3 regions of the Alteromonas sp. CNT1-28 genome follow, and region 2 is predicted to be linked to each of the others. Evidence: predicted binding sites of a transcription regulator. Region 2 holds the regulator's gene; each other region holds the start of a gene.
The links. Region 2 encodes sigma-54, which starts transcription at its own class of promoters, with help from an activator protein. Its sites were predicted from a motif close to GTTGGCACGNNNNTNGNNT; they were not measured.
Positions count from the first base shown of each region.

Region 1: the regulator sigma-54 is predicted to act here: its motif matches at 1,549-1,567, upstream of glnK (P-II family nitrogen regulator).
Region 3: the regulator sigma-54 is predicted to act here: its motif matches at 2,305-2,323, upstream of MHN02_RS14015 (exopolysaccharide biosynthesis protein).

Region 1 is NZ_JAKREZ010000004.1:40,080-44,243, reverse strand. Features, by position in the region: gene MHN02_RS03570 (ammonium transporter) at 1-1,111, opposite strand, end outside; gene glnK (P-II family nitrogen regulator) at 1,144-1,482, opposite strand; gene MHN02_RS03560 (hypothetical protein) at 1,725-2,579, shown strand; gene MHN02_RS03555 (AraC family transcriptional regulator) at 2,629-3,348, opposite strand; gene MHN02_RS03550 (endonuclease) at 3,577-4,164, shown strand, end outside.
Region 2 is NZ_JAKREZ010000006.1:252,939-257,102, reverse strand. Features, by position in the region: gene lptC (LPS export ABC transporter periplasmic protein LptC) at 1-398, shown strand, start outside; gene lptA (lipopolysaccharide transport periplasmic protein LptA) at 367-921, shown strand; gene lptB (LPS export ABC transporter ATP-binding protein) at 924-1,649, shown strand; gene MHN02_RS05865 (RNA polymerase factor sigma-54) at 1,723-3,204, shown strand; gene hpf (ribosome hibernation promoting factor) at 3,235-3,522, shown strand; gene ptsN (PTS IIA-like nitrogen regulatory protein PtsN) at 3,536-3,979, shown strand; gene rapZ (RNase adapter RapZ) at 4,064-4,164, shown strand, end outside.
Region 3 is NZ_JAKREZ010000022.1:28,660-32,823, reverse strand. Features, by position in the region: gene MHN02_RS14030 (sensor histidine kinase) at 1-335, opposite strand, end outside; gene MHN02_RS14025 (hypothetical protein) at 340-564, opposite strand; gene MHN02_RS14020 (sigma-54 dependent transcriptional regulator) at 581-1,912, opposite strand; gene MHN02_RS14015 (exopolysaccharide biosynthesis protein) at 2,459-3,064, shown strand; gene MHN02_RS14010 (LysR family transcriptional regulator) at 3,073-3,996, opposite strand; gene MHN02_RS14005 (rhodanese-like domain-containing protein) at 4,053-4,164, opposite strand, start outside.

The sequences.
Region 1 (4,164 bases), on a different contig from region 2:
CGAATACCCATACAAAGATAGTCGCTGCACCAATTAGCTGACCAGAGATGCTTGAACCATCGTTAGTGAAAGGTACAAGGATAAGACCTAGAAGACCTACCACACCGTGAACTGAAATTGCGCCCACTGGGTCATCAATTTTTACTTTATCAAGCGCAACGATGCTAAGCACTACTAGAATACCACCAAGGCCGCCGAACAGCGTAGCTTGTAGTGGTGTAGGTGTTGAAGGCTCTGCTGTAATAGCTACAAGACCGGCTAGCGCACCGTTAAGTACCATGGTTAGGTCAGCCTTACCGAATAGAATGCGTGCTACGATAAGTGCAGCAATTGCACCACCAGCAGCTGCAGCATTTGTGTTCATGAATACAATCGCTACTGAGTTTGCACTTTCAACAGTTGCAGTAGCCAGTACTGAACCGCCGTTGAAGCCAAACCACCCCATCCACAGGATAAATGTACCTAAAGTTGCAAGCGGTAAGTTTGCACCTGGAATCGCGTTTACTTTACCGTCAGCGGTGTATTTACCCTTACGAGCACCAAGCACAAGAACACCAGCAAGAGCAGCAGCTGCACCAGCCATGTGAACAATACCTGAACCTGCAAAGTCAGAGAAACCAAGGTCGCCAAGCGTATACATACCGAATACTGCTTCGCCGCCCCATGTCCAAGCACCTTCCATTGGATAGATGAAGCCCGTCATAACAACTGCGAACGCTAGGAATGCCCAAAGCTTCATACGCTCAGCTACCGCACCAGATACGATAGACATTGCTGTTGCAACAAATACTACTTGGAAGAAGAAGTCAGCAGAAGGTGCATATGTTGCTGGCTCTTCAGCGACACCTGTTGCGCCATCAGCCATGATACCGCTTAGGAATGGACCCCAGTCGCCGCCACCGTACATAATGCCGTAACCGCAAATCATGTACATAGTGCAAGCGATAGCGAATAGCGCCACGTTTTTAGTTAGAATTTCTGTGGTGTTTTTCGCTCGAACAAGACCTGCTTCAAGCATCGCAAAACCTGCAGCCATCCACATAACCAGTGCACCGCAGATTAGAAAATAAAAGGTATCTAGCGCATACCCAAGTTCAAAAGTGATTTCCATTATGGTTTTCTCCGCAAATATATCGTTGTGGCTTACAGCGCGTCGCTATCCGACTCACCAGTTCGAATACGAACGGCGTGTTCAAGGTCGTAAACAAACACCTTGCCGTCTCCAATTTTGCCTGTTTTGGCAGCGCCAACGATGGCTTCTACCAGGCGCTCTACTTGATCATCCTGAACAGCAATTTCCAGTTTGACTTTAGGTAGAAAATCCACCTGATATTCCGCTCCGCGGTAAAGTTCAGTGTGTCCTTTTTGACGTCCAAAGCCCTTCACTTCGGTCACGGTCAAACCGTCGATACCGATTTCTGAAATGGCTTCACGAACATCATCTAGCTTGAACGGCTTGATGATCGCTGTGACTAGTTTCATGAGTTGCTCCCAGTTTGTTTTGGTTATTCTGTGATTTATTGTCGTGTTTCCAACTATGGGAAGATAAACCAAGAGCCATGCCACAAATGATTAGCCAAATAAATCAAACACATACAAGCAAACGCTTCATGAACGCACAAAAATAATGCACACTAATGGTGCACTGTTAAAAATTTGCCCAATTTTGAAGCGGTATGAGGTTGCGGTAAGGTGAGAGGACTAAAAAGTGCGATGAAATTAGGATGGAACTATTCGATAGGGCCCATGGTCTGTTGTTTACTATGACGACTATCACCCCATCTTTCTTTGCGCCTGAGCGCAGCATTGAACACCATTCCGTTGCAAAGAAAACGGCGTGGCGCCCACTATTAATTTCGGGCTGTGCACATGTGTTTGGGGTCATCGTAGTGGTCATACTTTCTCAAATGGGCATCAACAACCAAAAAGCACGAGTAAATGTTTTGGAGCGAACGCCGGAGATAAGCGCCAGACTTTACTATCCCCCCGTTCCACGCCCTTCTGCCCAAGCTAAACCACAAGAAACTAAACCAATCGATGTTTCCCCTAAAAGGCAAGAAATTGAGTTGAAGCCTGAAGCAACCAAAGCGACTGAAGCACTTGATAGTAAGAATGAAATTGTAGAAAGCCCTGCGTCCAAGCAGCAGAAAAATGCTGAGCCCGATAAACAGCAGGTACCCGTTGAAAGTAAGCCGACTAATACACTGCCGTCGCCCACTTTATCAAAAGACGCAAATCGGCGCGCAGGCTCGCTGAATCTGTCGGTAAAAGATGGCGCAGCCCTCTACTTTGAAAAGTATCACAGTGACAAAGTCGCTGAAGACGCAGAACAGGCAGCAAAAGCATTTCAAGAGCGTAAAAATAGTCCTGTGCTTAGCGGGCCAAGCACACAGCAAATACAAGCTAATGAAAATCGACGCCCTTCAAAACGCGTAAACTGTAGCAGTACGACCAATAAAACTTTGGCGATATTGAGTGGAATTGCTGGTGGAACCTTAGAATGCACCAAAATGGACGACCACAAACGATTTATAGAAGCCAGAGTCAATAAACTTCCTAAAGACGAAGAGATTAACTAGTTGTCTCTATCAACGATTTACCGTCATGTGAGGTAAGCCCTTATCACAGTCACTTTCTTTTGAAAAACTTAGGGGGGCGCCCGAAATACGCTTTGAAGCGGCGACTGAATGCTGCAACATCTTCATACCCTGTTAGCTGAGCTATACCCAACATTGGTGTATCGGTATTTCTAAGTAGTGCTTTGGCCTTTTCCATCCTCACTTTTACAAGGTAATCTCGTAAACTATGCCCGGTGGCTTCTTTAAAGCGTGTTTTGAATTGCGTTGTTCCCATGCAGGCTATCCGTGCTAACTCCACCTGTGTAAAGCCTCGGGCAAGGTCGCGATGAATATGGCTTAATACAGGAGTCATTCGCTTATCCATGCTGCATCCTTTCAAGGATGTTTCTAGCAAGGTTAAAAATAGCGCCAGTATTTCTTCATGGCCTTGGTCAGCAAACTGGCTAATTTGAATCTCTACAAACGATAAAAACGCCTGTAATGCTGACGTTACCTGAAATATCGGGTGCAACCTGTCATTTAAATTAACTGGCACATACTCCAAGTCCGCCACAATAAATTTTGACAGTTCGTTAGCGCTAAAATAATGGACCTCATTCGGCGCTATGCATACGCCTTCGCCAACGCCTACTCGCCCGCTAAAATTATCGATTTCTATCAAGATATGTCCGTTGATGGGCAGCACTAACTGAAAGTAGTTGTGTTTATGGCGGCACGTTTGCTTCGTATATGAGCGTACGGATAGCGATGGAATTGGGCTGTCAGTCATTTTATTGCTCCCAACAGTCCATAATAGGTAGTACTGATCTTTCGCTTAACTTACCGTTTATTTGCATCTATTTCCTTGCCGTTAACTCAGTACTCTCTGCCGTTAGATTAAGCACTTTTATTCATTTTGTCACAAATACGTGCAATATTTGATACGCCTAGGAAGGCGTCGAACACTACATTTAAGGAACAAATATACATTTAAAATAAAGACAATAACGGAAAATAAATGAATATAAACTTACGTCAAATAGTCGGCTTGGCAGGTGCGTTATTACCCGCTATCGCTATGGGTCAGGTCTCCAATGGAGACTTTGAAACATGGACGTCTGGCGCACCTAATTCATGGTCAACTATCGACTCCGGCATTAGTGTAGCTGAAAACTCGGTCTACTCATTCTCGGGAAGCAAGTCAGCTGCAGTTACCGTCAATACGACAACGCAAGGTTCAACTGACTTCCGTCAGACAATCAATGTAACCGCCGGTCAAAATTATGAATTTTCAGTGAGGCTATATCACACTGAAGGTACTGTAAAAGCACGCCTATATGTAGACGGTTATCAAGGTTATTCTGACAACTCATCAACTGGAAACTGGCAACAGCTTACTTTCTCTTATTCCGCTACAGCGTCAAAAGAGATTGAGGTGGGGTTACGCTTTTATGATCAGACTGGCTTTGATGGGTCAGAAACCGTCTATGTAGACGCATTCGAGCCGACTACGCTTGGGTCAGGTGGCAATAACGGCGGTGGAAGCACGTGTGCTAGCCATTCAGGCGTTTTGAACTTAACTACCGACAATTACGGCAGTGAAACC
Region 2 (4,164 bases):
ACGGTGAGTTAAATCACAAAGTATTTGCAGAGTCGATGGAGCATTACGACCAGCTTGGCTTTGTATTGTTTCAGCAACCTAAATACACCCTTTATACAGAAAACGCGTCATCACCATGGGTGGTAACCGCTGATGAAGGTACACTATACAATAACGAGCTAATCCAGCTGGAAAACCAAGTTAATATTGAGAACCAAACTGGCGATGACTTTGTCAGAAGTATATCGACCGAGTACATTCAAATTAATTTAGAAACCAAGCAAATGACATCTGACCAACCCGTTGAAATACTGGGCACCCAATATGTCATTTTAAGTAATGGGTTTAACGCGAATTTACGCACACAAGAATACGAGCTTTTAGATCATGTACAAACCACTTATTCCCCTAGCAACTAGTTTATTGCTTGCCATCGCTAGCGGTGCGGTACACGCCAGTGAAGATGATTTTTCGCAGCCCATAAAAATAGGCTCGAACACCCAGTTTATCGACGGTAAAAATAAAACCGCGTTGTACAAAGACGACGTACTCATAACTCAAGGCTCTTTGGTTATTGAAGCTGACGAAGTGGAAGTAATTGCCACTGACGGTGGTGGTCGTGAAATATTTATTGCTAGAGGAAAGCCTGCAAGCTATTCCCAGCAATTGGAAGACGGCACGCCAGTTTCGGCAAAAGCTAATGAAATACGCTATGAAGTGGTGAACCGAACGATTTCTCTTGCCGGAAACGCAGAGTTGAAACAAGACACCAGTAAAGTACAGGGTGACAACATCACGTTCGATATGATTACCGAGCAATTGCTAGCGACTGGCGGCGCAGGTAAGGATGGTGAGGGTCGAGTGACCACAGTATTCACACCTGAGACCATTCGCAAAACTTCGTCTAAGAAAGACAAAAAAGACAACGAGGGCAATGAATAGCAATGGCAACTTTGAGCGCTAAAAATCTTGCTAAGGCTTACAAGTCAAGACAGGTTGTTCGAGATGTAAGTCTGTCTGTCTCAACGGGTCAAATTGTTGGTCTTCTTGGCCCAAATGGCGCTGGTAAGACCACCACATTCTACATGATTGTTGGTTTAGTGAATCTGGATAAAGGCAAGATTGAAATCGACGACAATGAGCTAACTCATCAGCCCATGCACGAGCGCGCACGCCGCGGAATTGGCTACCTACCGCAGGAAGCCTCTATTTTCAGAAAGCTCACAGTGCATGAAAATATCATGGCCATTTTGCAAACCCGTAAAGATTTAAATTCACAACAGCAAGAAGAAGAAGCTGATGCGCTACTTGATGAATTTAATATTAACCATATACGTAATAGTACGGGGATGAGTTTGTCAGGGGGCGAACGCCGACGCGTTGAGATTGCCCGCGCTCTGGCAGCAAAACCGCAATTTATTTTGTTAGACGAACCATTTGCTGGTGTTGATCCAATATCAGTTAATGATATAAAGAAGATAATACAACATCTTCGCGATAGGGGTATTGGAATCCTTATCACAGACCATAACGTACGAGAGACATTGGATGTTTGTGAAAAGGCGTACATTGTGAGTCATGGCGAGCTTATTGCGCAAGGAACGGCGGAACAGGTTTTAAGTAATCAAAAAGTAAGGGATGTATACCTAGGCGAACAATTCAGGCTATAGTTAATGTAACCGAATTGTCATTTTTCAGTTTCGCTCTGGTATATTCAATTTAGAGCATTTAAATAAGACGTAGATGAAACCATCTTTACAGCTAAAATTTAGCCAACAACTTACCATGACACCACAGCTTCAGCAGGCCATTAAACTGCTGCAGCTTTCTACACTTGATCTTCAACAAGAGATCCAAGAAGCGCTCGATTCTAATCCGCTATTAGAAGTTGAAGAAGGTAACGACGAGCCGCAACTAGAAAAGAACAATATCGACAACGATGACAGCGGCTCTGAGGCCACTGCTTCTGCATCTAGTGACACACTAGAAGCCGGCGATGCACTTGAGAAAAACGATCTTCCCGATGAGCTGCCAATCGACAGCACATGGGACGAATACTATTCTGCTTCATCTTCGCCTGCTCCGGGTCCATCCAATGACGACGAGCAAATCTTCCAAGGTGAGACTACTGAAGATATTCAAGAGCACCTTCTTTGGCAAATGCGCCTTACCCATTTCTCGGATACCGATCGCGCAATCGCTACAGCAATCATCGACTCTATTGACGAGTCAGGTTATTTAACCGTTACCCTTGATGATATTTTAGAAGCGGTTAACGATGATGATATGGAAGAGCCGATTGAAATGGACGAAATAGAATGTGTGCTAAAGCGCATTCAGATGTTCGACCCTATTGGTTCTGGCTCACGCTCTCCACAAGAATGTTTGATGGTGCAATTGCGCCAATTTTCAGAAGACACACCGTGGCTTGCTGAAGCAAAGCAACTAATTGAAGAGTACTCTGACTTACTGAGCAGCAAAGACTATCGTACGCTTATGCGTAAAAGCCGATTGAAAGAAGATCAGCTACGCGAGGCAATGCGTTTACTGCAAACCTTGAATCCTCGCCCAGGTAGTGCTTTAGTTACTAAAGAGCCTGAGTACGTTATTCCTGATGTCTCAGTAACCAAGAAAAATGGCCGTTGGGTGGTTGAGCTGAACCCCGACAGTCTGCCTAAATTAAGCGTAAATCAACAATACGCTGCAATGAGTCGCCGTGCCAAGAATAGTAGCGATTCACAATTCATCCGCTCACACATGCAAGAGGCTAAGTGGTTCATAAAGAGCCTTGAATCTCGTAACGAAACCTTAATGAAGGTTGCAAACTGCATTGTGCAGCAGCAAATGGGCTTTTTTGAGCACGGCCCGGAAATGATGAAACCAATGGTGCTAAATGATGTCGCAGAAATGGTAGATATGCACGAATCCACTATTTCGCGAGTGACAACGCAAAAGTACATGCATACGCCACGTGGAATCTTCGAATTGAAGTATTTCTTCTCAAGCCACGTTGCAACAGAGTCTGGTGGTGAATGTTCATCTACAGCGATTCGTGCATTGATCAAGAAATTAGTGGCCGCTGAAAAGCCTAGCAAGCCGCTAAGTGATAGCAAGATTGCTTCATTGTTGGCCGAACAAGGCATTAAAGTTGCCCGGCGAACAATAGCAAAGTACCGGGAATCGTTGTCGATCCCGCCGTCGAACCAACGCAAAAGCCTTATTTAATCGGGCTTAATAATATAAGGAAGACGAAATATGCAAATCAACCTTACTGGTCATCATGTCGAAATCACCGACTCTTTGCGTAATTATGTCGATACGAAGTTCAGCAAACTTGAACGTCACTTTGATCACATTTCTAATGTGCATGTCATCCTGAACGTTGAAAAATTAAATCAAAAAGCCGAAGCGACCGTTCATTTAAGTGGCGCTGAAGTATTCGCATCCTCAGAAAATACCGACATGTATGCGGCGATTGACAGCATGGTTGATAAACTCGACCGGCAGGTAATCAAGCATAAGGAAAAACTGAAAAAACATTAGTAGTTAATTAAGCATGGATATACAAGCCATCGTAAGTCTGGACCGCACCGAGTGTGCGGTTCAGTGTAATAGTAAAAAGCGAATTCTTGAGATCATCGCTGATATCGCTGCCAAGCAAAACGAGAACATTGATCAGGCAACGGTACTCAACAGTTTGATGGCTCGAGAGCGTATGGGTAGTACAGGCATTGGCAATGGTATCGCCCTGCCCCACGGGCGCCTGCCGGGCCTCGAGAAAGTGATTGCCATTGTTGTAACCAGCACGCCAGCAATTGACTTCGACGCCCTTGACGAGAAACCCGTAGACATCTTTTTTGCGCTACTCGTTCCCGAGGAACAGACCGAAGGACACCTTCAAACGCTGGCCACCGTGGCTGGTAAACTAAGCGACAAAGAAACGATTAAAGCAATACGTCGCGCAACGACAAGCGACGATATTCTATCTGCATTAAGTTAAACATTAAGCGCCTATTAACCGTTTAGTGGGCGCCTAATTCAACAAGGCGTATGTGATAAAACCAGAGTATTAGGGAGAAAGTAGGTGAAGCTGATAATAATCAGTGGTCGTTCGGGGTCTGGTAAGTCTGTCGCACTTCGCGCATTGGAAGATTTAGGTTATTACTGTGTTGATAATATCCCGGT
Region 3 (4,164 bases), on a different contig from region 2:
CGATTAGTTTGCCCTTCTATATCAGATGAAAAGGAGCTTACCTCAACTTCGTCCATTAATTCGCCCAATGAACTTAACGTTTCGGTGTAGTCGGTAAGATATTCTTCATCGCCAGTTAGCATATAGCCGCGCTGACCAGACTCCACGCGAAGTACAGCAACGTGAAGGCGGTTAACTGCATTGATAACACGGTTCGTAGTGAACAGCCGCGCTTCCAGAGCAGAAAGGTCATTCAATGTACTAACTACGTAAAATGAATTAGCAGTTATTACAATAATGACCAGAACAACTAAAATTATCCAACTGTATAGTGAAGACAATACTTTAGTAATCATTTACTTAATCCGAAACATTGCCACTTAACTCTGATGTCATTTCAGCAAGAGTATGGCTGCAGTCTTTAGCACTGCTTATTATTTTATCCAACGCCACCAATGCCTTTTCAGGTGGAACGTCACCGTTTAATGCCATTTTTACTAGCTCAGCTTGCATTGATATTCTGTTTAATGGTTTGCGTGCATCATGCACATAAACACTTAGTCGAGAAAATTCTTCGCTAGTCATGCCGAATACCTCTTACTTAGTCGTCTTTACTTAAGTCACCATATGCATGAAGACGGTTGTAAAGCGTTTTTGTACTAATTCCCAGCATTTCTGCTGCGGTGGTCTTATTGCCATTCACTTTTTCCAACGTGGCATAAATTAGCTCTTTTTCCACGTCTTCAATGGTTCTACCGGCTTGAAGTGCCGGTGTCGTACTCTGTTTTTGAGCAAATGGTGACTCAATGGTTTTTGGTAATTCAATCTCACTCTTTTCAGGGTCGCTCATAATGGCAGCGCGATGCACAAAGTGTCTTAGTTCACGCACGTTGCCGGGCCAGTCGTAGGCTTGTAACGTATCGAGTTGACTATCTTCCCACTTAAATTGCGAGCCATTATCTTTATTGAATTCAGCAATAAAGGTTTTTGCTAGTAATGGAATATCTTCCTTTCTTTCACGTAGCGGAGGAATGGTGATTGGGAACACCGCAAGTCTGAAGTAGATGTCTTCGCGCAGTACTTTGCTTTGCGCAATCTCTTCCATTGTTCGGTTCGTGGCAGATACAACGCGGCAGCTCACCGGGATGGTCTTCGTTCCGCCCACACGAATAACAACCTTGTTTTCTAAAACGCGAAGTAAGTTGGGCTGCATATCAATGGGCATTTCTGTGATTTCGTCCAAAAAGAGCGTGCCGCCCTCAGCTTGTTCGAAAACACCTTCTTTACGTCCTACAGCGCCGGTAAATGCTCCTTTTTCGTGACCGAAAAGTTCGCTACCTATTAGTTCTTTTGAGAATGCACCACAGTTGGTTGCAATATAGGGACCTTCACTTTCTGAAGCACGATGAATTGCGGCAGCCACCACTTCTTTACCTACACCGCTTTCACCAAGCAGCATTACGTTAGCGCTGGTTTTACTCACTCTAGAAATCAGCTTGTAGAGCTCTTTCATAATTGGCGATTCACCAATCAACAAGTCAAAATGTTTCTCTATTTTTTCTTGTGCAGGTGCTTTTTCTTTTGGCTTTTGACTTAATACAGCCTCTATTTCCTCCCGTTGAATTGGCTTAACAAGGTAGTCGACCGTGGGGCCACACAGACCCTTTATCACGCTTTTCACAGAAGGGTGACCCGTTATCAAAGTAACGCGAGGGCGCTTAGGAAGTGCATCTAACTCATTGAACAAGTGCGCGCCGCTTCCATCGGGTAGCATGAAATCAAGCAGTACATGGTCAAAGGTTTCTTTCTCTAACCAATCGCGGGCTTCTTTGAGTGTGGCAGCGGTAAGTACTTCGTGGCCAAGAAATTCGATAATAGTACAAGCTACTTCTGTGAACTCGGCGTCGTCATCAACTAAAAGTACGGTAAGCACGTGGATGTCCCTCTCTTCTTTCGTTTCCTATTCAGAAAAAATATGGAATAGAATCAATGTTATAGTTTTATCATACGCTATTAACAACTGAATGCTAAAGCGCATATTTAAAGTTTATTTATACGCTGGTTTAAATTAATAAAGTGTAAGCGCATCGGAAAATATCTAAGCGCTTCAAGCAAGCCGGAAATCTTGAACATTTGCCTGGATGCCAGGGATAGACGGTTGCGCTACCTTCTTCTAATTTATCAACTCTTTGCGATCAGCGGTACACATCGCACTAAAGTACAGAATGTCTATATCTGTCTTTGTTTTATTAGGTGATTTTATTCTACTTATCAGGGGCATTTGCAAAAAGTATTCCTGTCTTCAACACACCGTCACATGCAATCGATGGCATATTTTTCGCACGATTTGCCTGTCTAAGGTTACTTGCAGTCTCACTATGGTAAATCGAGTAGGTGCAAGAAATGTATATTAATTAGGCGAGGAGCCCGTCTGATTAGCGCGACGTTCGCTGGTAATGTGATATCAAAGGAATTGAAGATGTGGGGGAAAACAGCTGTAAGATCAATGACCTTGTACGAGTTGTTGGGGAAAATGCAGCCGCGAGCAAGACAAGATACGTTCGAGTTTGCTGAGTTCTGGGATGTGATGGAGAAAAGAGGCTTTGGACCAATGTTGGCGCTGCCATCTTTTATCGCTTGCACACCGATTGGGGCCATCCCTGGGATCCCATCTTTAGCGGGTGGGACAATTTTACTCATCGCGTTGCAAATTTTACTCGGTCGTAGGCATCCTTGGTTACCGCAAAAAGTGATGCAACTAAACTGTGACGCCGATCAGCTTCGCTACATTGTCGAAAAGGTTAAACCGTATGCAGTACGCGTAGACCGCTTTTTAGTTCCTCGGTGTTTTTTCATGCGCCAGCCTGTGTTCAGATCACTCATCGCATTATGTTGTGCAGGTTGCGGACTTGTAATGATTCCTCTGGAGCTTATTCCCTTTATGGGCCTTATTCCCGCTTTTGCTGTTTTTATTATGGCAATAGGCATGGCCACAGACGATGGTGCTGTGGCGTTAGTTGGTGTTTCATTATCGGTATTTGGCTTTATACTTGGATTTGAACGCCTTGCAGTCGCTCTAAGCTGATGGTCAAACTACTCAGTACACGAATCGAGCATAAAATCTGACGATGGAAGGTTCATTGTTTGATATCGTAGCTCACCAATAAAAGCACGGGCAGCTGGCCCCAACGTATCGCCGTCTTCAAAAGACAGATAAAGGAGCGCCTTACGCAATGCTGCATTATTATCCAGGGGAAGGGGAACGAGTGTACCGTCTTCAAGCTCATCTTTAATTATTGCTATAGGCAGCCACGCAAAACCCAACCCCTGAGCAATAATATCTAATGACGTTCTAACGTGGCTTACGGTCCAGCGTTGCTCTGCACCTAACCAGCCCACATCAGCTTTACGCTCCGCAGATGAATCCCTTACCACAATTTGACGATGCGCTTTTAAGTCTTCCAGTGTGAGCGTTCTATCTAATTGGTGTAGTGGATGGTCGGCGTGAGCGACAGCTGCAAACTCAATTTCGCACAAGTCTTCGCTAAAGCCATTTGGAAATACGAAAGGAGAGATGCCTAAATCAACTTTACCATTGCTCAAAAGTGAATTTGCGCCACTGAGCACAGTTTCTTCTATCTCGATACGAAGCAGCGGAAACTCAGCAGAAACTTTCGCTAGCACGTTATAAAGCATTTCAGACGGAAAAATAATATCCACCGCTATGCGTAAAGTTGTTTCTGTGCCAGATTGAAGGCTATTGGCAACGGCCTCGAGCTTGTGTGCTTCGCTCAGCAAAAAAGAGGCACGGCGATACATAAGTTCGCCTTGCGGCGAAAGCTGGACTTTACGTCCAATATTCTCAAACAACGACACACCAATGGCGTTTTCAAGCTTTTGAACCGCGTGGTGAACGCTCGATTGACTTTTGTGAACTTCAGCAGCAGCTTGATTAAAGCCGCCTGCATCGACGACGGCTTTGAACATTCGCCATTGTTCTAACGTAGATTTCAGCATACAGCGCCTTAAAACTCTTAATTAACGATACTTATAGCATACACGTGGTTAAGAAGTCATTTTCGGTTTGCTTGGTTTATCGTGGGTACAGGGCATGTCACCACCGAAACGTTCTCATAGCCCATTTTTATAAGTTGCTCTGCTGCTAGTTTTGCTCGAATGCCCGAT